DNA from 4 places in the Clostridium sp. CM042 genome. Region 1 is predicted to be linked to each of the others. Evidence: riboswitches for the same ligand, from Rfam matches in the RefSeq annotation. Region 1 holds a riboswitch; each other region holds the start of a gene.
The links. Region 1 has a riboswitch for thiamine pyrophosphate ahead of thiD (bifunctional hydroxymethylpyrimidine kinase/phosphomethylpyrimidine kinase). Riboswitches for the same ligand answer to the same signal wherever they lie in the genome.
Positions count from the first base shown of each region.

Region 2: it holds a riboswitch for thiamine pyrophosphate, as region 1 does, so the genes downstream of both, tenA (thiaminase II) here and thiD (bifunctional hydroxymethylpyrimidine kinase/phosphomethylpyrimidine kinase) in region 1, are expected to answer to the same signal.
Region 3: it holds a riboswitch for thiamine pyrophosphate, as region 1 does, so the genes downstream of both, ACWJJ7_RS04190 (MTH1187 family thiamine-binding protein) here and thiD (bifunctional hydroxymethylpyrimidine kinase/phosphomethylpyrimidine kinase) in region 1, are expected to answer to the same signal.
Region 4: it holds a riboswitch for thiamine pyrophosphate, as region 1 does, so the genes downstream of both, thiT (energy-coupled thiamine transporter ThiT) here and thiD (bifunctional hydroxymethylpyrimidine kinase/phosphomethylpyrimidine kinase) in region 1, are expected to answer to the same signal.

Region 1 covers NZ_CM143646.1:1,502,100-1,509,653, forward strand. The annotation lists gene ACWJJ7_RS07120 (PAS domain S-box protein) at 1-15, opposite strand, end outside; gene ACWJJ7_RS07125 (alanyl-tRNA editing protein) at 383-1,600, shown strand; gene ACWJJ7_RS07130 (hypothetical protein) at 1,736-1,909, opposite strand; gene thiE (thiamine phosphate synthase) at 1,893-2,534, opposite strand; gene thiM (hydroxyethylthiazole kinase) at 2,524-3,360, opposite strand; gene cytX (putative hydroxymethylpyrimidine transporter CytX) at 3,339-4,553, opposite strand; gene thiD (bifunctional hydroxymethylpyrimidine kinase/phosphomethylpyrimidine kinase) at 4,546-5,370, opposite strand; TPP riboswitch at 5,495-5,605, opposite strand; gene glpK (glycerol kinase GlpK) at 5,722-7,212, opposite strand; gene ACWJJ7_RS07160 (hypothetical protein) at 7,537-7,554, shown strand, end outside.
Region 2 covers NZ_CM143646.1:699,627-707,180, reverse strand. The annotation lists gene der (ribosome biogenesis GTPase Der) at 1-226, shown strand, start outside; gene ACWJJ7_RS03350 (NAD(P)H-dependent glycerol-3-phosphate dehydrogenase) at 228-1,220, shown strand; gene spoIVA (stage IV sporulation protein A) at 1,367-2,845, shown strand; gene ACWJJ7_RS03340 (polysaccharide deacetylase family protein) at 3,053-3,976, shown strand; TPP riboswitch at 4,090-4,189, shown strand; gene tenA (thiaminase II) at 4,317-4,970, shown strand; gene ACWJJ7_RS03330 (GatB/YqeY domain-containing protein) at 5,116-5,556, shown strand; gene ACWJJ7_RS03325 (IS4 family transposase) at 5,749-7,191, shown strand; gene ACWJJ7_RS03320 (DUF4135 domain-containing protein) at 7,538-7,554, shown strand, end outside.
Region 3 covers NZ_CM143646.1:881,130-888,683, forward strand. The annotation lists gene ACWJJ7_RS04170 (helicase-related protein) at 1-272, opposite strand, end outside; gene ACWJJ7_RS04175 (ABC transporter ATP-binding protein) at 396-1,151, opposite strand; gene ACWJJ7_RS04180 (ABC transporter substrate-binding protein) at 1,132-2,136, opposite strand; gene ACWJJ7_RS04185 (ABC transporter permease) at 2,176-2,952, opposite strand; gene ACWJJ7_RS04190 (MTH1187 family thiamine-binding protein) at 2,924-3,214, opposite strand; TPP riboswitch at 3,327-3,436, opposite strand; gene ACWJJ7_RS04195 (hypothetical protein) at 3,523-3,834, opposite strand; gene ACWJJ7_RS04200 (patatin-like phospholipase family protein) at 3,970-4,980, shown strand; gene ACWJJ7_RS04205 (ParA family protein) at 5,037-5,252, shown strand; gene ACWJJ7_RS04210 (hypothetical protein) at 5,239-5,586, shown strand; partial or broken gene ACWJJ7_RS04215 (alpha/beta hydrolase) at 5,962-6,501, opposite strand; gene ACWJJ7_RS04220 (hypothetical protein) at 7,534-7,554, opposite strand, start outside.
Region 4 covers NZ_CM143646.1:1,846,262-1,853,815, reverse strand. The annotation lists gene ACWJJ7_RS08705 (FAD-dependent oxidoreductase) at 1-872, shown strand, start outside; gene ACWJJ7_RS08700 (Na-translocating system protein MpsC family protein) at 998-1,360, shown strand; gene ACWJJ7_RS08695 (L-lactate MFS transporter) at 1,503-2,693, shown strand; gene thiT (energy-coupled thiamine transporter ThiT) at 2,896-3,537, opposite strand; TPP riboswitch at 3,625-3,729, opposite strand; gene ACWJJ7_RS08685 (polysaccharide deacetylase family protein) at 4,071-4,934, shown strand; gene metA (homoserine O-acetyltransferase MetA) at 4,977-5,894, opposite strand; SAM riboswitch class I at 6,007-6,118, opposite strand; gene yjeM (glutamate/gamma-aminobutyrate family transporter YjeM) at 6,514-7,554, opposite strand, start outside.

The DNA.
Region 1 (7,554 bases):
AATATGTTCACTCATCTTAATTTCCCCTTTTTAAATCCATTGAAATGTCGTTAAACTTATAACCGAATTGACTTATTTTTAGAGCCTTCCCAAAATATTATATTCTACAAAATATAGTATAAACCTTTTTTTTTCGGATTTCATTTTGTATAATTTAGAATTTTTTACTATTTTATGACAAAGTCAAAGTAAAAACCTACAACAATAAAAATAATATCTAGTAATGAACTCATAATCTTGCTCCAAAATATGCTTACTACTTTTATAATCCTAATAGCTCCTCAGTAGTATTGTTTTGTCCCATAATATTTTATGGTACAATTAGATTAAAAACACATCATGTATTCTATGGAAGCTAGCTCACAAAAGGAGATGCAAAACTTTGGAAAAGTTATATTATGAAAATCCATATCAATCAGAATTTACAGCAGAAGTAATAAATGTAATAAAAAAAGAAAACAAGTATCACGTTGAACTGGACAAAACCTATTTTTACCCTGAAGGTGGTGGTCAACCAAGTGATACTGGATATATAAACGGTGCTGCAGTAACCTATGTATATGAAGAAGATGAAAAAATTTATCATGTAGTTGCCGTGAACCCTTTAAAAATTCATAGGGTTAAATGTAGCATAGACTTTGATAAAAGATTTGACTATATGCAACAGCATCTAGGGCAGCATATACTTTCTGCTGCTATTTCTGATTTATTTAATGCAACTACCATTGGTTTTCACCTTGGCACGGATTCTACTACTATTGATATTGATAAAGTTATTGGCATTAATGAAATTAAAATTGTTGAAAAAAAAGCTAACAAAATTGTATTAGACAATATTAAAGTAGAAATACTATATCCAACCAATTCTGAACTTAAAAAATTATCACTAAAAAAAATCCCAGTAAAAGCTGGTGAAAAAGTAAGAATAGTTAAGATAGGTGATATTGATATAAACCCTTGCTGTGGTACACATCCTCGCTCAACTATCGAGGTGCAATTAATTAAGGTTACAAAATTTGAAAAGTATAAGACTGGCATAAGAATTGAATTTATATGTGGACAAAGAGCTGTTTCTGATTATGCCTTAAAACATGAAGCCATGGAAAAAATGTCTAAACTTTTATCCTGCAATAATGCTACAGTTTTGTCCGTTGTAGAACGACTTTCCGGTGAACTTAATAAAGCACTTACTGAAAAAAGGGCCCTAAAGGCAGAGGTCGCGCAGTATGAAGTTCAAAATATGTTAGAGGCAGCCCCAAAAATAGAAGATATCAGGATACTTAAATGCATTTATGATAATGGAGATTTAAAATATACTAATACCTTAGCTACAAAATTGGTATCTGCTCCAAAGGTTATCGTTTTATTTGGAGTAAAATCTGGAGATAAAGCAAATCTTTTATTCATGTGCTCAAAGGATTTAAATATCATTAGCATGAGCTCTATTTTAAAAGATGCCATAACTCTAATAGACGGCAAAGGTGGTGGAAGTGCCTTTTCTGCACAAGGTGGTGGACGTAATAATAATAATTTAGATTCTGCGCTAGATTACGCTTACAACAAAATTAAAGAAAATATAATCTCTGGTTCAAAAAATTAAATACTTTACTAAGGTAATTTCATTAACAATTTAATAGTTACAGGTGAAAATATTAGGCACATTTCAATAAATAACTTGTTATTTATTGAAATGTGCCTAGCCTTGTTATTTCTAAAAAACAAAGTCTCTTGCCCCCTATAACCCTTCAATATACGTTTTACCATCCTCTGATAATCCGATACACAATGGAGAAACCATTACTTCGCGAACTTTATAATATTTTAAGCTTCCATCTTGTTGTGGTTTAAAAAATCCTGAAAAATCATGAATAGAATAATATTGACCTTTTTCTTTACCGATATAAATCATTGCATGTACTGGAAGAACATAGCTTTTCTGCTGCCGCCTTTACAGATTTTTTCCCGAGAATATCTGAAACAACTGCTATACCATCAATATTTGCTATCTTTAATAAAGCTACGTTTTTCTCAGTAATCCCACCAATAGCAACTACAGGAATAGAAATGTTATCTTTTATTTCTTTCAAGCAGTTCACTGAAACTGCACTTGCATCATCTTTAGTAGCTGTAGGAAACATAGCTCCAACGCCCACATAATCTGCTCCTTCTTTTTCTGCCTTTTGAGCTTCCTTAAGTGTTGAAGTAGAAATCCCTATTATCTTATTATTTCCTATTATACTTCGTGCAACACCCGCTGGCATATCACTTTGACCCAGATGAACCCCAGCAGCATCTATCGACTGTGCAATATCAATTCTATCGTTTATTATTAATGGGACCTTATATTTATCTGTAATAATTTTTATTTTTGATGCAATGTTATAAAATTCTAAAGTACTTAAGCTCTTTTCTCTAAGTTGAACTAATGTAACTCCACCTTTTATTGCTTCCTCCACACCAGTATATATATCTGTATCCACTAATACATCCCTATCCGTAACAAGATAAAGGCTGTAGTCTATATTATTCTTCATTTATTTTGCTCCTTTTCATTATTAGATCTTCAGATAAATTGTAAATAACATCTAGCATTTTCACTTTAAAGGTTCCTGATCCTTCACTATTTTTATCTAAGCTCTCATAAGCTATTTCTCCTGCAATACCCATTGAAACGATTCCTGCGAGTGCTGCTATTAAATTGTTATCTCCTGCACCTAAATAAGTGCCAATAACTGAAGTACACATGCAACCTGTACCTGTAACCTTGGACATTATTTTATGACCATTTTCTACGGAGTAGAGAGTTTTTCCATCTGATATAATGTCTACCACACCTGTTATAGCTACCACGGTATTAAATTTAATAGCAAAATCCCTTGCCATTTCCTTCTCTCTTGTAAATCCATCGCTATTCATAGAAAAACTCTCAGAAGCATCCACACCTCTTGTTATAGTTTCAATACCATAGAGTGTTTTTATCTCAGATAAATTTCCACGAATAACCGCTAATTTCACTTCACTTATAATTCTTTTACAAGTTTCTGTTCTATAAGTTGTTGCTCCTACTCCAACAGGATCTAGGATAACAGGTATATTTAATTCATTTGCCATTTTTCCTGCCTCAATCATAGACTCTATAATTACACTATTTAATGTTCCTATATTTATAACAAGTGAAGACGCCAGTGATACCATCTCAGAAACTTCATGGATATCCTCCGCCATAACTGGTGATCCACCAATAGCTAGTGTAATATTAGCACAATCATTAATAGTAACATAATTTGTTATTTGGTGTACCAATGGGTTCTTTTCTTTTAAATTGTTTAGTAATTCAACTATTTTCTTATTAATTTCCATTTAGACATCATCCTCCAACTTATTGTATATATAAATCCTGTAATAATCATAACAGGCACTGTAGCCCCTAGTACAAAATCAAGTTTTATAAAACTATAGTAAATTACTATTCCTATAATCCATACAAGGATTGCTCCCCAATTTATAAGTACACTAGATTGCAGCTTTGTATTTTTCTTTATTATAAAATAATCAGTAATCAAAATTGCAAATAATGGTGCAAAAACTGATCCTATAGCATATAAAAAGCCCTCATAATTTTCTATAGGAAGTATAATCGCTGCCAGTGTCCCAATAATTGTCATGACAATACCAACTTTTTTTTCACTGAGCTTTGGCATAATGTTTAAGAAAGAAACTCCTGCTGAATACACATCTAAAAATGTGGTGGTTACTGTAGATAACACTACTATCCCGAGAGCCGCCATTCCTAAATTTACAGCAAGCATCATAGCTGAAGGATCTGAATTATTCGAAACTATAGTAGCCCCGAGGCCTATAATAAACATCCATGAACTCCCTAAAAAATAACCTATGAAGCTTCCACAAGCTCCTTGTTTTTCACTTTTTGCAAATCTAGTATAATCTGCAATTAAAGGTAGCCAAGAAAGAGGCATAATTATACTGAATTCTAGTGCACGTCCAAAAGATATTCCTCCAGTACTTGCTTTTAGTAGTAATGTTTTATCTTTGAAGATAATTGTTCCAAGTACCAATGTAAGTATAAAAAGCAAAGATACAGCTGTAATATTTAATTTTTTCATACCTGCATTTCCAAAACAAAGCCATAATACTGTGAGTACTCCTATTAGAATGATACATACTAATCCATTATCAAAACCCCATAAACTTTGAGTTATTAAGTTTACAAAACTCGCTGCTACCTTTATCATAACTGCTGTCCAACCAATTAGTTGAAGTATATTTAAAATTGAAAATAAATAGGTACTATATACTCCAAAAGAAATATTGGTTGAAGTCATTGCTGGCACTTTTTCCCTAGTTCCGATGATGCCACCTAGTATCAATATTCCGGTGCCAATTAAATGTCCTAGTAAAATTACTATTATCCCTATTTTAAATCCTAAGGGTGCAATTAATCCTCCCGTCATTATTTCAGCAATGGATACCGCAGCTCCAAACCATAAAAATACAAAAGTCCAAAAACCTAGTTTTTCCTTATCATTAATCATTTGCCATTCTCGCTTTTTTATATAATTCATAGAAGTGATTGGTAGGCCCTACCCCATGCCCAATATCTAAGGAATGCTTTATAGCAGTTGTTATATACTGCTTTGAATTTTTTATTGAATCCTTCATGCTAAAGCCAAGCGCTAAATTTGCAGCTATGGCTGAAGACAAAGTACATCCAGTTCCATGAGTATTTTTTGTATTTATTCTCTTAGACGTAAAATGTATAATTTCACTTCCATCATAAAACACATCTATGGCATCGAACTGCATATGTCCACCTTTTATAAGCACATTTTTGCATCCTAGCTTGTATATTTCTTTTGCTGCACTTTCCATATCTTCTACTGTTTCTATGTCCAAAGCATCTGAATTTACTTCGCGAAGTATTTCCTCAGCCTCTGGAACATTAGGTGTAATAAGTGATGCTAGTGGAATTAGTTTTTTAATCAAAGCCGTTTTTGACTCTGGCTTTAACAGTGAATAACCGCTTTTTGAGATCATTACGGGATCCAGTACTATGTTTTTAGGATTGTATTGTTTTAATTTCTCACTTATTGCATCAATAGTTGAAATCCTCGATACCATACCAATTTTAACAGCATCTACATCTATATCTGTAAAAACAGCGTCAATTTGTGCCTTAATTATTTCCTCGTCTAGATCCCTAACTTCAAAAACACCCCTAGTATTCTGTGCTGTTATCGCCGTAATGACACTCATTCCATATACGCCATTTGCACTAAAGCTTTTTAAATCTGCTTGCACTCCAGCCCCTCCTGAGCTGTCAGAACCTGCTATAGTTAAAACTTTTTTCATATCAATTTCCTCCTAAAATAATTGTTTTTTAAATGTTAGATCAATTTTCTTTTGTATAAAACAAAAAAACACAAACCCATAGGATTTGTGTTTAAATTATCTTGATATATAAAAATCTATATATAATACACCAATAAACAACTTCCTACGCTGGCATTACCCAGTTCAGGTCATAGGGTCAAAGAATTAAAGTTCTTGCTCTCAGTTGGCCTATCCAACTCCCCTGTGTTAGGTTATTCTTTTTTATAAACTAAGGAATATGAAATGTCTTAACTAGTAATCATGTTAGTAATTTCATGTATCTTATAATAACATAAACAATTGTTATATACAATTCATGCCTTGTTATTACTATTCAAGTTTTATACCTGATCTTTTAACAGCTATATGCCATCCATGAAGTAATTCTTTTCTTTTTTCCTCGGTCATACTAGGTTTGAAACTTCTTGATATTGCCCAATGCTCCGCTACTTCATCTTTACTCTTCCAATATCCTACCGCAAGCCCTGCAAGATAAGCTGCACCGAGTGCTGTAGTTTCAGTAACCTCTGGTCTGTCTACTTGAACATTTAAAATATCAGATTGAAACTGCATTAAGAAATTGTTATTGCAAGCTCCTCCATCTACTTTAAGTTCTGTAAGTATAATTCCAGAATCTTCTTGCATTGCTTTTAATACATCACGTGTTTGGTATGCAAGTGCTTCAAGAGTTGCTCTTATCAAATGTTCTTTCTTTGCTCCTCTTGTAAGTCCTACAATTGTTCCTCTTGCGTAAGGATCCCAATATGGTGCTCCAAGTCCAACAAAAGCAGGAACTACATATACTCCATTTGTATCTTCTACCGCATTAGCATATTCTTCACAGTCACAAGCATTGTCAATCATGCGTAGCTCATCTCTTAACCATTGTATAGCCGCTCCAGCTATAAATACACTGCCTTCAAGTGCATACTGTACTTTTCCATCTATTCCCCAAGCGATTGTCGTAAGCAATCCTTGTGTGGATTCAATTGCTTTGTCCCCTGTATTCATAAGCATGAAGCATCCTGTACCATAAGTATTTTTAGCTGTTCCTGGTGAATAGCAAGTTTGTCCAAATAATGCTGCTTGTTGATCTCCTGCAGCTCCAGCAATTGGAATTTCTCCTCCAAACAATGAACTCTCTGTATATCCATATACATGACTTGAAGGTTTAACCTCTGGAAGCATTGATTTTGGTATATTTAATGTTTCGAGTATTTCATCATCCCATGTAAGTTTATGAATATTAAATAGCATTGTTCTTGAAGCATTAGAATAGTCCGTTACATATGTTTTTCCTTTTGTTAAATTCCAAATTAACCAAGTATCTATATTACCAAACAATAAATTGCCTGCTTCAGCTTCCGCTCTAGCGCCTTCTACATTGTCCAATATCCATTTTATTTTTGTTCCAGAAAAATAAGCATCTAAAATAAGTCCAGTTTTAGCTCTAACAACTTTATCGAAACCTTTTTGCGTTAATTCATCACAAGTCTCAGCTGTTCTTCTACATTGCCATACAATTGCATTATATACTGGAATTCCCGTTCGCCTGTCCCAAACTACAGTAGTTTCTCTTTGATTTGTAATACCTATTGCTGCTATATCAGACGCCGTAGCATTAACTTTAGCCATCGCTTCTGTTGCAACGCTAATTTGACTTGACCATATCTCCATTGGATCATGTTCTACCCAAGCTGCTTGCGGGAAAATCTGAGTAAATTCTTTTTGAGCGGAAGTTACAATAAGTCCCTTTTCATTGAATAGAATACATCTTGAACTGGTTGTTCCTTGATCAAGTGCCATTATATATTTAGCCATTTTAGCAAAACTCCTTTTTGAAATTAGTCTTATTCAATCGTTTACATATTGATAAATAAAAAAGCACGTCAAAACAAAGCATAATACTTCATAATAACGCGGCTCATTTTCTCTGCCATTTAATATATATCATTATATTTAGTATAACTGATTATTATAGTTATTGCAATATAACTTATAAACTTCACAGTTTAGCTTTATTCTTTAAATTTTTTAAATCAAAAAACTCTCAATATTTTCATCTATATTTTAAAACAAAATGGGTAAACTATATACTGTGCTGGATAATACAGTGTAATTTTTATATTAGAAGGGAGATTACTTATGAATAACAATTTAGAA
Region 2 (7,554 bases), 800 kb from region 1:
AAATAAGGCTGTACTTATGAAAGAACCTCCAACAGTGGCAAATAAAAGATTAAAAATATTCTACGTTACTCAAGTAGACTCTAAACCACCAACATTTGTATTCTTTGTAAATAATGAAAATTTACTACATTTTTCTTATCAAAGATATTTAGAAAATCAATTGAGAAATAGCTTTGAATTTATCGGAACAGGCATAAGACTTATATTTAGGGAAAGGAAGGAATAAAATGTCAAAAGTTGCTTTTTTAGGTGGTGGGAGTTTTGGTACTGCATTATCAATAATGCTTGCCAAAAAAGGTACGAACGTTAATATCTGGGATAGAAAGCTTAGTGTTATTGATGATATTAACATTAAGAGAGAAAACATTAAATATTTACCAGGCATTATCGTGCCAGCAGGAGTAACAGCATTTACGGACATAGAAAAGGTTATAAGTGATAGTGAGCTAATTGTATTAGCGGTGCCTTCACATGCAATAAGAGGCTTAAGTAAGATGATAGCACCACATTTAAAACAAAATCAAATTGTGGTTAGCATTGCAAAAGGAATCGAAGAGGGTTCAGCAAAAAGGATTTCAGAAGTTATAGAGGAAGAAATCGTAAGTAACCCTATAGTAATACTATCTGGTCCTAGTCACGCAGAAGAGGTTGCATTAGATATACCTACAACGGTAGTAGTTACATCTAAAAAAATGGAGTATGCCAGCATAGTGCAAGATGCATTTATGACTAGTAAATTTAGAATTTACACTAATGAAGATATTGTTGGTGTAGAGATAGGTGGAGCAGTTAAAAACATTATTGCACTAGCCGCAGGGGTATCTGATGGCATAGGCTACGGTGACAATGCTAAGGCTGCGCTTATGACAAGAGGAATGAGTGAAATTATACGAATAGGCACAAAGCTTGGAGGTAGAATTGAAACATTCTATGGCTTAACGGGTATGGGTGATCTTATAGTAACTTGCACTAGTATGCACAGTAGAAATAGAAGAGCTGGTATTTTGATTGGAAAGGGTGTTCCAATGGAAAAAGCATGCGAAGATATAGGAATGGTAGTAGAGGGTATAAAAGCTGTAAGAGCCTTCTATGAACTTAAAGAAAAAGAGCAGATCTCTATGCCTATTACGGATGTGTTATACAAAGTATTATTTGAAGGTAAAGACCCTAAATATGGAGTATACGAATTGATGTCAAGAAACAAAAAAGATGAGTTTTAAGAAAAAAATTAGTATAAAAAGACCAATTTTTTATTAAGAAGTTAATAAAAAATTGGTTTTTTTTATATATTTTTAATCTATAGTAATAATTCATTGATCTCTAAAATATATTTATAGTGATAATAATAAGTATTGGGAGGTATATCTTGGATAATTTTGATATATATAAAGATATAGCAGAGAGAACACAAGGGGATATTTATGTAGGTGTCGTGGGGCCTGTAAGGACTGGAAAATCAACATTTATAAAAAGATTTATGGAGCTTATGGTAATTCCTAACATAGAGAATCCTCATAAGAAAGAAAGAGCAAAAGATGAACTTCCTCAAAGCGGTTCAGGGAAATCGATTCATACTACTGAACCTAAATTTGTACCCAACGAGGCAGTTGAAATTGAGTTTGAAGGAGGTACTAAATTCAAAGTTAGGATGGTTGATTGTGTTGGGTATATTGTTAAAGGAGCGGTAGGATACGCTGAAGGAGAGACGCCTAAAATGGTGACAACCCCTTGGTATGACTACGAAATCCCATTTGAGGAAGCAGCAGAGATTGGAACAAAAAAGGTAATAAATGAGCATTCAACTATTGGTCTTTTAATTACTACAGATGGTTCTATCACAGGTATAGAAAGGGAAGAATATTTAGAAGCAGAAGGAAGGGTAGTTGATGAACTTAAATCCATTAATAAACCTTTCATAATGGTATTAAATTCTAAAAATGCAGATGCTCCTGAAACACAAGTTTTAGCAAGGGGATTAGAAGAAAAATATGATGTTCCAGTTCAAGTCATGGATGTTATAAATATGAAAGAGGAGGATATAGCTAATATATTTCAAAGAATTCTTAGAGAATTTCCAGTTAAAGAAATTAACATAGATATGCCAGAATGGATTGAAAACTTAAGTTCTAAGCATTGGGTAAAAATTAACTTTATGAAGTTCTTAAAAGATACGTGCAAAGATATTTTTAAAGTTAGGGATATAAATAAATCACTACTAAGCTTTAAAGAAGTTGATTTTTTAGACTCTGCAATACTTGATGAAATGAATATGGGAGAAGGTACTGCTAGAGTCAATATAATTCCTAAACACGAATTATTTTACAAAATACTTGGCGAAACTTGTGAGTGTGAAATAAAAGGAGAAAATGATTTATTAACATTAATGGGAGAATTCTCTAGAGCTAAAGTAGAATATGATAAAATTGCAGAGGCTTTAAAAGATGTTAAAGAAAAAGGCTATGGATTAGTTGCACCACAGCTTTCAGAAATGACCTTAGAAGAACCTGAAATTGTACAACATGGTGGTAGGTATGGAGTTAAATTAAAAGCATCTGCACCTTCTCTTCACTTTATTAAGGCAGATATACAAACAGAAATATCACCTATTATGGGTACAGAAAAGCAAAGCGAAGATTTCTATAAATCCATTGTAGAACAGTTTGAGAATGATAAATCTCAAATTTGGCAGAGTAATATGTTTGGTAAATCTTTAGAAGTGTTAGTTAAAGAAGGCCTTCAAAATAAATTATTTAAGATGCCTGATGACGTTCAAATAAAAATTCAAAAGACTCTACAAAGAATTATAAATGAGGGTAATGGGAGCTTAATATGCATTATATTATAATAATATTTTTAAGTATATAGTAGCTTTGAGTTATAAGGAGTATTCCTTATGGCTCAAAGCTTATTTTTTTTATGTGAGTAATTGTCGACATAGTGTACAACCTCTGTTTAATAGCACATACAAAAAATATTATAAAATTTATTAAAAGAGGTATAATAGCTATGTGGAAGTTTAGCGTATATTAAAATATACATAGAGGTGATCTAATTGCAATTTAAAAAAATATCGTTATTAATAGTATTAACACTTGCGCTTTGTGGTTGTGCAAATGACAGACAAAATCAAAATCAGATAAATTTAAGTAATGCAAAGCAAACAAATAGTAGTCTTAAAACGGATAGTAATGGAAATACAAACTCTAAATCAACTTTAAAAGATAATAGTGAGTCTAATATTAGTTCAAAACTATTTTCCCCAATTATATTAGATAATAGTTCAAGTCTACAGACAAAAACTATTAACTGGTCATGGGCTTATTCACCAAGAGATAACTCAACATTATTATCGAAATACCATGCTTATGCTTTTGGCGAAACTTCATCAAAAGTAATTTACCTAACTTTTGATGAAGGATATGAGAATGGCTATACAACAAGTATTCTAGATACTTTAAAAGCTAACAATGTTAAAGCTGCTTTCTTTGTAACAAAACCCTATGTAACGGGTTCTTTTAATGGTACAAAAGATATTGATCTTGTAAAAAGAATGATGGATGAAGGCCATATTATAGGAAATCATTCGGTGCATCATAAATCTATGCCTTCTATAACCAATGAAACGGATTTTAATTCAGAGATTACAGAAAACGAAACTACTGTGAATAATATCTCTGGTTTAAAAATGTCGAAGTTTTTTAGACCGCCTATGGGTGACTTCAGTGAACTTTCTCTTTATTACACTCAAAAGCTTGGTTATAAATCAGTTTTTTTCACACTTGCTTATAAAGATTATGACCCTAAGAACCAGCCAAACCCTGAAACAGCAAAAAAAAATCTTTTAAAAGAAACGAAACCTGGAATGATATGTTTACTGCATGCAGTTTCAGAAACCAATGCAAAAATACTCGACAGTCTGATTAAAGAGTGGAAAAGTCAGGGATATGAATTTAAAACATTGAATGATCTTCCTTAGAAAATAGCATAGAATAATGTAAGGTTATACATGTTATTTTTAAGTTGTTTAGTAAAAAAACTACAAAGTTTTGTTGACAAGCGGTTACATAGGGTTATAATAAAAGAAAATAGAATATTTGCTAGGGGTGCCTTATGCTGAGAGATAGTTTTACTATTGACCCTTAAACCTGATTTGGATAATACCAGCGTAGGGAAGCTTATTAAAAACATTATATAGTAGTAAAGCTATATAATGTTTTTAAGAGTAAACTGTACGTCTATATTCCATTATGGAATATAGACATTTTTGGGCTTAGAACTGTTTGAGAAATTAAATGACGATAGAAGGGTGGAATAGTATGAAATTTACAGATTATATATTTGAAGAGGTAAAGGAATTTTGGAATTCATATTTAGAGCATCCATTTATAAAGGAGATAGGAGAAGGTACCTTAGATAAGGAAAAGTTTAAAAACTATCTTATACAGGATTATCTATATTTAAAAGAATATTCAAAGGTATTTTCTGTAGGGTTAATTAAGGCAAAAAATATGGACGAGATGAAATTTTATTATAATTCAATAAGAGGAATTATGGAGGATGAAACAGCTGTTCATATAAAATATTTAGAAGGCTTTGGATTAACTGATAAAGAAACGGAAAAATGTGAATATGAGTTAATAACTACAAGTTATACAAGCTATATGCAAGGTGTCGCGCTTACTGGAGATTTAAAGGAGATTGCCCTTGTTACTATGCCGTGTACGTGGAGTTATAGCTACATAGGCAAATATATTAAAAAGACTTATGGACATAAGCTAGAGGGGAATTTTTTCAATCCTTGGATTGAAGAATACGCTTCTGAAGATTTTGAAAAATTCACTAATGACTGGCTGGGTTATATAAATGATTTATGCAAGGACATAGATGAGGTAGAAAAGAAAAAACTATTAGCTATTTTTATGAAATCATGCATGTATGAATTAGAATTTTGGAATAGGGCATATAATTAATATTAGATTAAAAAATTGGGAAACTTTCCTTCTGAAATGTCGTTAAAGTGAGATTATAAGAGTATAATGTATATATAAGTATAGTTTTAATAAAGAAACAAGATAACTTGTTAAAAAATACTGAATTATTTAGGAGGCAACATATATGTTAAAACAAACATTTAAAGACGATATTATTAAATATATGAAGAGTAGGGATAAGGTAAGACTGACTGCTTTAAGGACTTTAATGGCTGACGTTAAATATAAAGAAATGGATTTGAAAAAAGAACTTTCTGACGACGAGTTAATTGGTATTATTGAGAAAACAATTAAACAATTAAATGAAACTCTTAGTTATGCGAAACAAGCGAGTAAAGAAGATATTATAGCTGAAACAGAAATCGCTATCGAAATGTTCACATTTTATATGCCCAAGCAATTAAGTGACGATGAAGCAAAAATAATTATCAGTGAAGTTATTGCCGAAAATCACTTTAGTGGAAAGGGTGACATGGGGAAGGTTATGAAGGCTGTTATGCCTAAGTTAAAAGGAAAGTATGATGGCAGGAAGGTGAATCCCCTTGTAAATCAATTATTGGCATAGGAAAAATGGAGTAATGATATCCTTTTAAATTTAAAGGTAAATTAGTAATTAAGAGTGAGTTTTATCCCATATGTAGGGGTAAGATTCCATAGCCATCAAGCTAAGAGAATTCTATAAAAATAAAACCCCCCATTTGTAAAAATGTTATCATTTAAAAGATAATAAAAACACATCAATGGGGGTAATTTACAAATGATAGAAGAAAACTTAAAATTGGATAAAGATATGAAACATTTTGCAGCTGAAATTAAAAGATGTTTTTCAAAAGAGGAGATTGAAGAAATTGCGAGAGAAACAGGTTTTGTGAAAAGAAAAGGTAAGATTTGCGCATGGGAATTCATTTGCTTATGCTGTTTTATGGATGCAGAGGTTGCGAATAATACACTTGTTACCTTATGTACAAAACTTAGTGCAAAAATAGGAATAATTATTTCTAATCAAGCATTAGATCAACGTTTAAATGAAAAATGTGTTGAATTTTTAAAGAAGATTTTTGAGAATCTGTTGCTCCAAACAATAACGAATAATACTTGTATACCAAGTGTATGGGATGAACATTACAAACGAATAAGAATACTTGATTCTACTGCTTTTCAAGTACCGGAAAGCTATAAAGATATTTATCCTGGGTCTGGCGGCTGCTCTCAAGCTTCAGGTGTAAAAATACAACTAGAATATGAATTGAAATCTGGAAATCTTCTTAATGTACAAGTAGGAGCTGGTTCGGGAAGTGACAATACTTTTGGGAGCAAAATAAGAGATACTATCAAATCTGGTGATCTTATTTTAAGAGATCTTGGATACTTCAATTTTGAAGATTTTTTGGATATAGAAGATAGAGAAGCATTTTACATATCAAGACTCAAACCTAATATAGCAGTATATATAGAAAATAAGGATATAGAGTACTATAAGAATGGTTCCCCTAAAAAATCAAGCTTTTTTAAAAGAATCTACATTTCTGACATAATGAAACAGATGGGCGAGGGTGACCGTTATGAAATTAAGGATGTCTATGTAGGTAAGGAAAAGACGCTAAAAACAAGGCTTATTTTATATAAACTAACAAATGATCAATTAAAAAAAAGAACAGAAAAGTCTGTGAAGAATGCTAAAAAGAAGGGCATAGAAAAAAGTGATAATACTATTGAATTATTAGGAATATCTATTTATATAACCAATATTACAGAAGAAGTTTTAAGCGCAAAACAGGTTCATGAGTTTTACAGCTTAAGATGGCAGGTGGAAATAATTTTTAAAACGTGGAAATCCATATTTAGTATACATGTTGTAAAGTTAGTTAAAATAGAACGGTTTCAATGTCAGCTTTATGGAAAACTTATTTTGCTACTCATAAGTTCTGCTGTAATGTTTAAAATGAGGACTTTAGCATTAGAAAATAAAGGCCTTGAAGCCAGTGAAATTAAGACTTGTGAAATAGTTCATGAATATATTGATAGTCTATATTTTGAGTTTATCAAATTCCCTAATAAAGTTTTTAATACCTTAAAATTAATATTTGAAAATGTAGTTAGGAATGGTCTGAAATCTCATAAAAAGGATAAGAAAACTGTTTTTGATATTCTTGGAGTTTGTTATAAATTAACATCATCGCAGGCTAAAGTTGCAGCATAAACCAATTTAACAAAATTGCGAATATTCCCACTATATAGTGGTTTTTTTGGCGTGCCATGAAATTATTTGAATACTAGTATGCACTTAAAATACACCATTTAAATTCACAAATGAAAAATTAATGGTAAAATATTGTAGTTGGTGATAATCCAATATTATTTAATGTGGCTTAGCTTGATGGCTATGGGGTAAGATTCACTTTTATTTTTTATTAAGAAAGTATTTTTTAAAATCTAAAATTTATAAAATGAAGCTTTAATAAGTAATGAGTCCTTGTTGAATAATCACTTTAAGAGTATAACAATAGTTGATGATACTGGATTAGGGTTGCTTAACACGTTAGGTAATAAAGAATACTAGTAC
Region 3 (7,554 bases), 620 kb from region 1:
TTCTCAAAATTAAAATTTGTATTATTTTTCTTGTTGTAGTCCTCAACAAGCCTTATTGATATATATTTAAGTAATGCTGAATAATTTTCATGAACTCTTTTATAGTCTTTAAAATTTTCTTTTTTAAACTCATTTAATTCCTTTAGTTTCTTTCTTACCGCAGCTTCATGTTCCCATAGTGCATTTGACTTAGTATGCTTTACTATTTCTTGAATCTGAGCAAACTGACTTTTTACTTTTTTAAAATTCCTGTCTAGTGCTCCCTGTTTCATTTTGTATCCTCCAATATTGAGTCGTTATCATAGTATTTTCTCACAACTACGCATTTCTCATACGTTCCTTAGGTACATAAAAATAAAACACCCAACTTAATTACTTTTAAGCTGGGTATTTTACTATAATGTTTGTAAAATGACTTTCTTTATTTCATTGAATTTTACTGATGTGACTATATCTTTTGTCTTATTTTTAGGTAAATCAACAATTATTTCTTTCTTTATAGTTGCTGGTTTATCTGATAATACATATATTCTATCAGATAAGAATATCGCTTCTTCAATATCATGAGTAATAAATATTATGGTAACTTTTAGCTCTTTAATCACGTCTATTAGCCAATAGTGCATCTTTGCCCTAGTAATTGCATCAAGTGCACCAAAAGGTTCATCCAATAGCATAATATCAGATGAAGACATATATGTTCTAAGTAATGCAGCCCTCTGCCTCATTCCTCCTGAAAGCTGAAAAGGATATTTATATTCGAAGCCAGCAAGTCCAAATGTTTTAAAATGACTAAGCGCCTGAGCTCTTGCCTCTTTTTTAGATTTTCCTTTTATAACAAGAGGTAGCGTAGTGTTATCTACAATATTTTTCCAGGTAAGTAGTAAGTCCTTCTGATGCATATAACTTACTTTTTTAAATCTACCACAGCATTCCTCTCCGTCAATTATAATTTTACCCGCATCTTGATGTAAAAGACCTGATATAATATTAAAAATTGTACTTTTACCACTTCCACTTGGGCCCAGTAAACTTATAAATTCATTCTCTCTTGCATAAAAAGAAACATCCTTTATTATATTCATACTTCCAAAAGTTTTTTTAATATTTTCTACTCTTAATTTTTCATTATTAGTTTGGTAAGTACTCATTAGTAAATGCCTCACTCGCCTTCATATCTTTTCCTATAAGCTTTTTATCTAAAAGAAATTTTGTGTAATTATTCCAAACTGATTCTTTCATTATGCCCCATTTTTGAGCTTCAGCTTTATATTGATCCTTTAAATATTTTTGACTTGCGACGGCAAGATCTTCATCTGTCTCCGGTGCATTTTTCAGTAAAACCTTAGCACTTTCCTCAGGTTTTTCCATGCTGTATTCATATCCTTTTGTAACTGCTTTTAAAAATTTCTTTGCCGTTTCGGGATCCGCTTTTAATTTGTTCTCATTAGCTATAATTACTGGAGTATAATAATCTAAATCTTTATTTAATTTTCCAATATCAATATAGTCAATAGGAATATTTTTAAGCTTTGCTTCTATTCCTGTCCATCCATAAAATACCCATTCAATATCAATATTTTTCTTAGTTACAGCAAAGAAATCTTCTGATCCTGCATCCACCATCTTTAGTTTCGAAAAATCTGCATTATCTTTTTCCATAACTGCCTTTAATATTGCATTTTCAGAAGGAGATCCCCATCCGCCATAGGTTTTGCCTTCAAAATCCTTAGGAGATTTAATGTTTTTTTCCTTAGGTGCCGCAAACCCAGAAGTATTATGCTGAATAATAGTGGCTATAGCTTTTATCGGAAGTGGATCTTTAGCAGTTCTAGCATAAGTTACATCTTCTTGATAGCTTACGCCAAAATCTCCTTTGCCCGCTGCAATTAAACTTGCAGTACTCCCCTGCGCTGGCTGAATAATTTGAACGTCAAGTCCTTCTTCTTTAAAATATCCATTATCTTTCGCTACATATAATCCAGTATGATTAGTGTTTGGTATCCAATCTAAAATAACAGTAACCTTTTTTAAAGTTTCTTCCTTCTTTACATCTTCTTTTTTCGCAGCACAACCCACAAATAAAACCGTAGTCATTGAAACTGTTAATAATAATGAAATTACTTTCTTTAGCATAATTTTACCTCCAAATAAAATAATATGTCCTATATAAATTTAGTCATTGTTATCCGCTTTATTTCTAGTCCAAGGAGTAAAAAAATATTGTATTAAGTATAAGAGTCCAAATAGTCCCATGCTTAGCATTACAATAATTATAATTACTGCAAGAACTTTATCAAGTGCATATGAATTTTTAGCTCTAATCATATATACCCCAAGACCCTTATCTCCTCCAAGCCATTCTCCAATAACTGCCCCCATAATACTATAGGTTGCTGCTATTCTAAGGCCCGAAAAAAAATTCACAGTAGAGGCTGGTAGCTTCACCATGGTGAAAATTTGAAACTTACTAGCCCCCATAGTCTTTAAAAGGTTTACCATATCCGCGTCTACTGACTCTAATCCATCAATCAAACTAACAACTATAGGGAAAAAGCACACTAACACTACTACAATAATCTTAGGTAATATTCCAAAACCAAACCATATTATGAAAAGTGGCGCTAGGGCAATAATTGGAACAGTCTGAGATACTACTAAAATTGGATATATGCATTTTTTAATAATTTTTACATTATCCATTAAGATAGCTAAAATTAGTGCAATCAAAATTGATATTGCGAATCCAATCAATGCTTCATATAAAGTCGCATAAATATGCTTAGTAATGCTTGGAACTATATTCACCAAGGTAATAATAATATCTTTTGGTGAAGGCAATATGTATTGTGGAACCTTCCACCTATCTACAGATATCTGCCATATAAAAAGAAATATCAATTGAAAAACTATAGGAATAAGCTTATTTTCTATATTTATATACTTTTTCATTCATAGTCACGCCTTCAGCTTTATAATCGATTTTCACTATAGAAACAACCCTAGATGCTCCATGCTCTACACAAATCTCTTGAGCCTTTTTTACTATATCTAAAAGCTCATCCATTTCGCCTTCCATAGTAGTTTCCATTGGCCCTACCTCATATTTCACTCCGCTAGCCTGAATATACTCTATAACCTTGTCCACTACCGGGTAAATCCTTTCCTCTGCCACCACTGGTATAACTTGAAGACTTACATTTACAACTGACATTTCAATTCCTCCTTAGAATATTATTAAAGTAAAATAAACCCTTTGCTCATATTTAAGCGAAGGGTTCTATAATCGTACAACTTTGCACCATTTATATAGTCATATTTGAAACTAAATTCAAATCATATTTTCCCTCCGCTGGCATTATCCAATTCAGGTTATAAGGGTCGAAACTTAACTGTTTCTTCTCAGACAAAAATATTGACTCCCCTAGTTTTTAATATTAAATTACTTTACACATATATATTACCTAAAATTTCTTATAATGTCAAACCATTAAAAAACGCATCTTTTAATCAGTGCGTTTTTCAATTCGTATTATCCTCAAACTTTTTAATATATTCCTTAAGTTCATCTATCTGTTTTTGCAAATCCTTATTACTATTCTTCGAATTACTATTCTTCGAATTACTATTTCCATTATCTCCAGATTGATTTCCATCCTGCGATTCAAGATTTTGAGTCTGAGCTGCAATTATCAAAATGCTTTGCGCCAAACCGGTTAAAAAATTGCCTAATGCATTTTGTTGGTTAACATTAAACTTAGAAGCAATTATAATCCCTATTATTGTTGCTAATATAGCCAATTCAGAAGGTGTGAATTCTTCTAACTTTTTCATACATTGCCTCTTTTATAAAATCACTATAATATATAGTATTCTTTTCATAGAAAAAAGTGTAACTAAATATTATTTTTTAAATCTATGACGTGAAGATATATTTATTCATATATTACTCATAAAGGAGTGGTATATATGAATATTTACAATAATAGAAAATTTGCAGATATTGTGTTCGAAGGTGGCGGAGTTAAGGGCATCGGTCTTGTAGGCGCCTTAAAAACATTTGAGAATGATGGATATAATTGGAAAAATATTTCAGGAAACTCTGCTGGATCTATTATAGCTGCACTAGTTGCAGTAGGGTACTCTGCTGATGAGATAAAAAAATTAATGCTACAGCTAGACTATACAAAAATTACTGATAAAAGTCATTTTAATATGCCTATATTCTCTGATGCTTACAATCTACTTTTAAAAAAAGGCATTTATAAAGGTGACTATATAAAAAATTGGATTGATGAAGTTTTATCGTATAAACTTAAGCTTGCAAATAGAAAAAAAGTAACCTTTGGAGATTTGATTATTCCAGGGGAAAAAGGTATTCTTCTAAATAATAACAAGTATAAAAGAAAATACAAACTGCATATTATAGCAACGGATATAAGCCGTGGAAAGATGCTAATACTACCAGAAGACATTGCGGAATACGGGATAAATCCTGATGAACTTGAAGTAAGTCTGGCAATAAGAATGAGCATCTCTATTCCCTATTTTTTTCACCCTGTAAACTTATATAATATAAATACTAATAAAAAGTCTCTCATTGTTGATGGCGGTGTTTTAAGCAATTACCCAGTTTGGCTTTTTGATGTGAATGGCGTTCCTCTCTGGCCAACCATCGGTTTTAAACTCGGAGGAAACAAAGAAATACGGGAACATAAAATCACAAATATCTTAAATTTCACTAGCTCAATTATTGAGACCATGCTAGAAGCACAAGATGATATTCATATAAGAGAAATGGATTTCTTGCGTACTGTAAAAATCGATACTCTTGATATTAAAACCACAGATTTTAATATTGGAAATAAAAAAATTATGGAGTTATATAATTCTGGTGAAGTTTGCGCAAAAGAATTTCTTAAAGATTGGGAAGATAATTATAAAAAGCATAGAATCTTTAGAAGTAATTCTTTCAAATAACAATCGTTGATAAAAACACTAATGGAAAACTTGAAATTATGGGAGTACTAATAACTATGTTTAACAGCAGAAAAACCATTGCTAAAAATATCAGAGGAAGTCTTATAGAAGTGTTTGGAGATAAGGTTTTTGATAGTGTTATTAGAGTTGATAGTAAAATAGAGTACAGTCAAGATGCTCAGTCACCAGTAATTTATTTTAATAATAAATGCGATTCTTTCAATGATTACATGAGCTTAAGTAAGGAGATTTTAAATTATGAGCAAAAATAATAACAGTGGAAGCAAAGGGATTTTAAGTGGGCTTAAAAATATTAATTCTAAAGAAGTTAAGAATGAAAATTCTTTAGAACTTAAGAATTTATATTCTTCGGAGGATAATAATGAGGAAGATACTTTATCTGTAAAAAGAAGCTTCGCACAAAAACCATCAACAGTAAGAAAGATTCAAGGATTAAAACCTATGTATGATAATATCAACATAACTTTTAATCAAATAGTAGATGAAGCAATTAACAAATCAATGGAGTTATTTCTTAAAAAACTCCATAAGGGTACAATGTTTATTAAGACGGTTTGTAATACGATAAATCAAATAATGTATTAAGGCACTGGAATGTTTATTTTTATATTCAATCGCAGTCAAAGGATAGTACACATTAGTTTTTCTCTTTAATGATTCACATGAAAACCTGATGTGGCACAAGCTCGTTCGCTGCTCCTAATATAGGTTTAAATAAAATGGAATTAGTAGCCAGTAATCTAGTCTAAATAAACTAACTTACCCAGATTATTAAGTTTTTTTGCTATTTTTCTGTGATATATTTATAATGAAAACGTGGTTTTTTTAATATTAGTATTATTTATAATACATTGAACGTAACAAATCAATATATTATGTTACATTCACTTTGATTTTCATAATTAAGGTTAGTAGGTAATTTAAGAATATTATGAATCTATAGAGAGTGATTTATTATAATTAACAACCATAAAATTTTAGATATTTTTCGATATTTGATTTTATATATTCGACATTGTGATGACCAGGGAATATATTGTTTTGAGATTTTATTCCTTTTTCTTTCAATACTTTATGTAAAATTGAACAGCCTTCATAAAATTCACCTTCATCCTTATCACCAGCATCAAGATAAATATCAATACTAGAAGAAATATTGTTGTTTTTTACAATGTATATTGGATCATATTTCTCCCATGCACCAATGTTTTTATAATATAGTTTAGCATCTTCTTCAAGTTTCAGTTCCAAAGCAGGCATATGTCCGCCTACTTTGGAAAACATATCTTGATGCCGGAATATATTATGAAGAGCTACATAACCACCAGCAGATGCCCCTCCTATGTATCTTCCTTTTCTATTTTTTATAGTGTTGAAAGTTTTATCGGTTAAGGGTATTATCTCTTTTATAAAGTAATCTTCGTACATCCCTAAATTTGTGATTCTATTATTATCTTCAGGATTAGGTACTTCTTTACATATTAAGGATGAATTTACCCCACCCCTCTTAGACGCCAATATATTCATTATTCATTATACTATTAATAATGAATATTCCATATAAAAAGTTGCTCAGCTTTAAACGATCAAAGGGCATTCAATATAATATATAATTATCTTGAATGCCCTTCTGTTACCGGCAAAGTCATATGGAGAAATTTCGGCAAACATCTTTACTAAATTTTTACTTACCGAAATATCTCCATTTGCGATTGTCGGTCACACCTTATCTTTTATTATGTAGTTAAAGAAGATTACGAATTAAGTCAACGATTAATTACTATATACAACCATATATATTTGCAATTAAAGTAACACATAACACACCGATGACATAAGTGAACTTTCTATAGGGGAACCAATTCAATAATAGAATAATAATATTACTGATTGTTAAAATTCTAATCTTTTTAATGCTCATTTTTTTAAACAATATTTTTTCAATGCTCATTTCAATCCCCTTTTAATAAACTCTCAATTTCCAACTATATACATTAGAATGTTTCTTAAGTTCTCTTTTGGTAATTTAGAATTATTAATTTTATTATTTTAAATACACAAAGCAGCAAAATTTCTATTAAACATATTATGATCACTCGTATAAAAAAGCCCAAAATATCGCCATGACTTAAATCAGCGAATATTCCCCAAATAATTGGAAATATAATTATGTTCCAATGTTCCTTCCATAATTTCATGTTTATCCCCCTACCATATATTTATTTAAGTATACCATTATTACCTTAAATTGGATATAAATAAAAATTAAAAATCATTTAATATAATTAGGATAGAAAGAAGTAAATGTCGTGAAATGGAAATCTTCACGACATTTTTCTACGCCTCTATAACTAGCCTATACCCTCATTGTTACATTTATGTATACAAGTATTTACTGTTTTCATGCTATTCGGGGTGTCTAATTGAGAATATACACTGCTTTTATGCATGATTTACAGCTTTATCCACGCTCCAAATTCCTTACGATCACCCTAATTATTTAGTCCCTAGTTTTAGAAAATTATGTACCAATTAAATGTTTTTTTTAGAATT
Region 4 (7,554 bases), 340 kb from region 1:
AAGCAAGATATATTATAAATGCTGCTGGGATGCATAGTGATAATATATCTAACATGGTAGGGATTTATGATTTTAAAATAACACCAAAGAGAGGTCAATATATTTTAATGGGAAAAGATCAAGGTCACCTTGTAAATACTGTTATTTTTCAAGTGCCTACAGAAAAAGGGAAAGGGATATTAGTAGCTACCACTTATCATGGCAATTTTATGATAGGACCTAATGCAGAAGAAGTGAGTAATGGAGATGATGTGTCAACTACCGCTGAAACTTTAAAATATGTCATTATGGCGGCTAGAAAGTCCATACCTGATTTTAATGTGCGAGGCGCATTAACTACTTTTTCAGGGATAAGGGCTAGTAGCAATACGGGGGATTTTATCATTGAGGAAAGCAGGGTTAAAGGATTTATTAATGTGGCTGGGATAGATTCTCCAGGACTTACATCATCGCCAGCAATTGCTGAGATGGTGGTAGAAATACTTAAGAATTCAGGAATAAATCTTGTACAGAATAATAATTTTAATCCTTATAGAGAAGGAATAATAGTAAAAAAGGATAATAGTTTTGATGGAACAGTTAATCATGAAGATAAAGCAAAAAATATAATATGCAGATGTGAGCAGGTTACAGAGTCAGAGATTGTAGATGCTCTTCATAGAAATATACCAATTAACTCTATAGATGCGATTAAAAGACGTACAAGGGCAGGAATGGGAACTTGCCAAGGGAATTTCTGTAAATCTAAAGTTAGAAGTATAATAGCAAGAGAACTGAATATTTGCGAAGATAAAGTGAGTGTGCGAGGCAAAAGTGCTTCTAAACCACCTGTTAGAGCAGAAATAAATTTGATTAGGAAATTTAGACCTTAGCAAAGGATGATAAAGTAACAAAATACAACCTTAAATATTATTATTTACAATTATCAATTGATATGCTAAAATTATTTATTATATCAAGACTTTGATTCTATTTATATGATTTATGGAGGAGCTCAATGACAAAAGGACAAATTGAAGCGAAATTAAGCGAAGCAATTAGTAAATTTGAGATTGAACACATGGGTAGAGGTCCAGAAAAAATTCGGACAATCATATTTCAAGATTTAATATTAGTAAGACTTAAAGGATTTTTAAGTAAATCAGAAAAAAGCTTGGCTCAAAGCAAGGAAGGCGTCGATTTAATTAAAAGACTGAATATTGCTTTGTTTGAGAATGCAAGAGAAAATTTGGAAGAAACTATAAAATCTATAATTGATGTTAATATAGTAAGTACTTATTCTGATGTGAGTACCAAAACAGGTGAAAAAATTATAGCTATAATTGTAGACCAAGATATTGAAGAACGATTAATAAAATAATTATGGAAGATGCATTGAAGGGTCAATGACCAGTCAAGGGGTAAGCCAATAACAATAACTCTGAGTGAGGAGTTTTTGTTATTGGCTTTTTTATTGATTTTAATTTTAGAGAAGTATTATAAAAGACGAAGGGAATGATAATATGAAATTTAAGCAAAGGTGGATATATGTGATTTTGGGAATTATAATTATGATGTGCTTAGGCACTGTATACTCATGGAGTGTTTTTAGGATTCCAATTGAAAAGGCTTTTAATATAGGATCTACTCAAAGTGGCTTTCCTTACATGGTTTCTTTAGCAGCTTATTCATTTTTTATGTTTATAACTGGAAAATATTTAGAAAAATACAGTCCAAGAATGATTATTTCTATGGGCGCACTTCTTGTAGCATTAGGATGGATATTATCTGCATATGCACCAAATATATATATTTTAACTGTAACATATGGGGTAATAATTGGCGCTGGCGTAGGTATAGCATATGGAGCTCCGATGACGGTAGTAGCAAAATGGTTTCCAGAAAAAAAAGGCTTAGTAGTAGGTATTGTATTAATAGGATTTGGTTTGTCACCACTTATAACAGCTCCACTTGCAAGAAATTTAATAGAAAGTTATGGAATAACAAAAGCTTTCCTTATATTAGGTGTATCTTTTGGGGTAATAATACCTTTGCTTTCGTATCCATTTAGATATCCGTCTGAGGTGGAAAGTAAAAGTCTTGAAACAACTTCAAGCACAAAAATTCATATGAATGGTACGAATACTGCTAAAATGATTAAATCAAAAAACTTTAAAGGGCTATATGTAAATTTTATGATTGGATCAATGATTGGACTAATGTTAATTGGAATGACAAGTAATGTTGGTGTAGAACTAATAAAGCTATCCCCCAAAACAGTAGCTTTATTAATGATCGTATTTGCAGTTTTTAATGGAATAGGTAGACCTATATTTGGATTGATTACGGATAAGTACTCGTCTAAAAATGCCATGCTAATTTCTTACGCACTAATTATTATTGCAGCATTATTAATGCTAGTGGCAAATGAAGGTAGTTTAGCATTATTTAGTATAGCGTTTTCGATATTTTGGTTTAATCTTGGAGGATGGTTAGCTATAGCGCCTACTTCAACTATTGATATGTATGGAACAAAACATTATAGTGAGAATTATGGTGTTGTGTTTACGGCATATGGTATAGGAGCCATTATCGGGGTGTTAGTTTCGGGACTTCTAATGGATATCCTTGCGAATTATAATTATATCTTTTATTTTATAATTGGTTTATGTATTATGGGTATTCTTTCATCTCAAAGAATGATTAAAACATAATCTAACACAATTGCTGATTTTAGTGGGCTAGAGTTAAGAAATGAGTGATAGTAATTTCAAAGTTATTATATTTAATGCTACGTAATATTATATTACGTAGCATTAAATATAATACAGTAAACTTCATGATGAACAGAATAATGTATTAGTATAATTTTTGGTTGAAGAAAAACCTGAAGTAGGTAGTAGATATATTTTGAGGTTAATTTAGAACTTTGGTTATAGCTAACTTTGATAATCGTTTTAAAGGTAGAAGTCCAATAATTACACAGGTGATAATGGTTTCCACACTTAGGTATGAACCGTTATATAAAAGGGAGTATAAATAAACAGAAGTTCCCTTTGGAGCATAGCTTCCGAAGAACACTACTCCAGATATGAAATGGCATGCAAATCTAGCTAGCATTGCTACGACTACGCCAATAAGTATGCCCTTAGTATCACGTGATCTAAAGTAACCAACTATTCCAATAGCCATAAAAGGAAGCGGATAATCAAATAGTACTTGCACTGGATGGAGTGCGAAGGGCTCTACTAAAAAATTAATAATTCCGAATAAAAAACCTGTTAAAAAACCAACTTCAGGACCATAAAATAAAGATGCAAGTATGATTGGAACCATGCTTCCAGCAGTAATTCTACCACCTTGTGGTAATTTTAGAATTGTAATAAACTGCAATACAGTAGATAATGCAAGAGATATACCAACTAAAGTTATCATCTGCGTAGTAAATTTAATTTTCCTAACTTTCAAAACTGCAAAGATTAATAAGAGAACTCCCAATAGTGCAAAAAGATTAATGGGAGTTTTTGTAATTTCAGCGATTCTTTCGTTAAAAGTCATTTTATAGCCTCCATGTATTGTGCTACAGAAGTATTATGGTAAAAACAAAAAAAACTATATTCACAAAAGGAATATAGTTAATGTACTTATACATCATAACCGCTTTCCTCCGCTGGTATTATCCAGATCAGGTATAAGGGTCAATGAATTAAATATTCATATCTCAGCCATTAGGCACCCCTAGCACATATATTATTATTATTATCATTTAATTATATAGCAATATATTATATTTTACAACCGGTTTTAAATATTTAATATATAAGCCTTATGCATAGCCTATCAATTATTGTAGTGAGGGAAGCAGTTAATTTTAAATTTACAAATCGGAGGGGGAAATAATAAAATAAAGAAAATACCGGAAAAGATTGATTTTATAATCTGGATGGTATAAAGTTAATAAATGTAAGGTGATCAATTTAGCATTAGGGTTACAAAATACCCAGGGAATTTATTATTAAGGGGTTTTGTATTAGGTGATCAAGATTAAAAAATAATATGTGTTTCCAAAAAATACATACAAGGAGGTTATTATGAGAAAAAAAATATTTTTAATATTTACACTCATTATTTTAATGTCTCTTTTAGGCTGTTCAAGATCTAAGACTGCTACAATAAAAAAAACTGCCCCAGTTATACCAAGCACTGTAGTTGAACCCATTAAACCGGCTGAACCAGCTCAAACCTCTTCGATACCCGCTTTTGACAAGACTGCTGTTATGAAGGCTTCAGGAAAGAGCGTTCCAGTTTTAATGTACCACTCAATTGCTTACGAAAAAGATAATCCTATCCGTCTTCCTGCTAAAAAATTAGAGGAGCAATTTAAATATTTAAAAGATAATGGTTATTACACTATTACACTTACTGATTTATATGATTATCTTATTAAGGATATACCAATACCTGAAAAATCTGTAGTTCTTACTTTTGATGATGGGTATGAAGATAATTATACGGATATGTTCCCTGTTTTGAAAAAATATAATTTTAAAGCAACAATTTTTGTTATTACTGCTAGCATTGATAAAAGTCCTAACTATTTGACTTCTAAACAACTTGTAGAGATGGAGAAATATGGAGTAGAAATAGGAAGTCATACCGTAAAGCATGAAAATTTAAAAGAGATGCCTAAGGATAAACAACTAGAAACTTTAGTTAAATCTAAAAAAGATTTAGAAAAAATATTAAATAAACAAATAAAATTCTTTTCCTACCCTTATGGCGGATACAGCAAAACTTCAATTGAGGCCGTGCGCGAAGCTGGTTACACAATGGCTTTCAGCACTGACGGCAGATGGTCTTCCAAAAATGACGGTATACTTTCATTACATAGAGTATATATAAGTTCATTCCATGATAGGGAAGAATTTAAAAAACGAATTTCTAATACAAATTAAAAGTCGGGTCCCTAAGTTACTAGGGGCCCGCTTTTATATATGTTATTCTAGGTACACCAAATTGTAAGGTGTCTCCTGATAAACATAATAATTTAACCAGTTTAAAAAAAGCAAACTTGAGTGACCTCTCCATTTTACGATAGGCGTTTTTAATGGATCGTCTTTTGGATAATAATTTTCTGGAACATTTATATTTAATCCGTTTGCTATATCCCTGTCATATTCGTTTTTTAACGTTAATGGATCATACTCTGAATGCCCGGTTATAAAAATTTGGCGTCCCTTTTTTGCTGATACAATGTAAATTCCTGATTCCTCAGATTCTGATAAAATTTCAAGCTCATCTATTTTATCAATATCAACTTTTCTTATTTCAGTATGTCTTGAATGTGGAACATAAAATTCATCGTCAAATCCACTCAAAAGTTTAACATTTTGTTTTGTTATTTTATGTTTAAATACTCCAAATACTTTACTATCAAGTTTATGTTTTTGCACTCCGTAATGATAATGAAGTCCTGCTTGAGCACCCCAACAAATATGTAAGGTAGAGTATACATTGTGAACACTCCATTCCATAATTTTTTTTAGTTCATCCCAGTAATCCACTTCTTCAAAGGGAACACTTTCAATTGGGGCTCCCGTTATTATCATTCCATCAAATTTAGAATTCTTTATTTCTTCAAAAGTATTATAAAATTTAATTAAATGTTCCTGCGATATATTTTTACATGCATGGCTTGCTGGGTGAAGAAGAACTATATCAATCTGTAGTGGAGAGTTCCCAAGGAGTCTTAAAATTTGCGTTTCAGTATCGATTTTTGTTGGCATAAGGTTTAAAATCACAATTTTTAAAGGCCGAATATCTTGGTGAAATGAACAGTGCTCTGTAATAGTAAAAATGTTCTCTTTATTTAAAGTTTTAAATGCTGGGAGATTGTCAGGTATTTTTATTGGCATTTACATCCTCCTTGTAATAAGGCATTTTCTAAAAAAAAGCTGCTTTCCTATAAGGAAAGCAGCATGATTAACTTTAATAAACAATAAAATTGTATCATAAAATTTGCTATCGTCCTTATCTTTCAGATTTTATAATCTGATGGAATTGACACCATTGCACTCCACTTAAGAATGCTGGTTGTCGGGCATCATCGGGCCAGTCCCTCTGCCGCTCTGGATAAGTTGTATTCAGTTGTTATTGCTTAGTATATTACTCATAAAAGTAATTGTCAATAGTTAAAAATGTCTTAATTTTATTTTTGACAATATTGCACATATGTGTTACTATTGCTACCGTCCATCGTAGGGTATATAGATAATTATATGCTTGATAAGATGGTTGGATAAAGCCAACTGCCTTATCCAGCATTTTTTTATTTTAGGAGGAAGTCAGTTGGAACTATCATTTGTATATTCTACATGAAATCAGGTAAATGGAATAATAATAATAATAATAATAATAATAATAATATTATTTGTTGAGGAAATTATTTGATTTTAATGTGAAAATTAAAAAGATGATTTCTGTCAATAATACAGAAATCATCTTTTTAATTCAGCATAGACTTATTTAAAATTCTTATTTACAAATGGTATGTTTTTTATTCAAATATTTTTTTTCATAGCTGCTATACATTACCCAGGCGACAGCCGCAAAGAATATTGGACCAGCTATACTCCAAAGTGTTATAGCTAATTTTCCTTCCAGTGCTGGTTGTATTATTGAGAAGAAATTTGCAAAGCCAACAGTGAACATAACTATTATTGTCCATATTAAAGCACTCTTGTCGGTTTTGAATATTTCAAAAGGCTTGATAATATCTTTATTTTTCTTAAATGGTGCAAAAGCAAAAGCTATAAACATGTATGGAAGAGTCATAGCTACGTTTGTCATTGCTACTAACACAACGAAAAAACCAGACATATTCTCTCCACCAAAGGATACAAGAGCAATCATAACACAAACTATTACAGCTTGAATCCACATAGCCCTTTGAGGCATTCCGTTTTTCATTTCTGCCATTTTTCCAGGCCATAATTTAGCTGGAGTACCTTCAATTAATTGTTTTAGTGGTGAAAACATTAATGTAAAGAATGCACCGGCTAAAGCTAAGAACATTGAAATTCCAACGAATCTAGCTACTCCATGCGCCATAGCCATGCTCGTTGCTTCGCTTGCACCGAATGCACTACCAAGAGAATATCCTAGGTTGCTCATTACCACATAACCAACATTACCTAAGTGAACGCCGTTGCCAGTCATAACCTTTGACCAGTTAGTAAATATACCAACAAGGAATATTCCAAGTGCGTATCCAACTGAGATAATAATTGCTGAAATAACAACACCCTTAGGGAAGTTTTTTTCAGCATTTTCTGTTTCGTCAACTAGTCCTCCGACAACTTCGATACCACCATAAGCAAATATAGCAAATACTACGAAAGCAAATGATGAAATCATATTTCCGCTATAAGCAGGATCTGGCGAAGATATGAATGAATTAAGCCCAACTATTGGCTGAGCTAACTGGCCATGATTTCCTATAAGGACTAGTAGTGATCCGACTAATAAGACTACGTTTAACAATGCAACTGCAGTGCCACCTAGTGAAGTTACCTT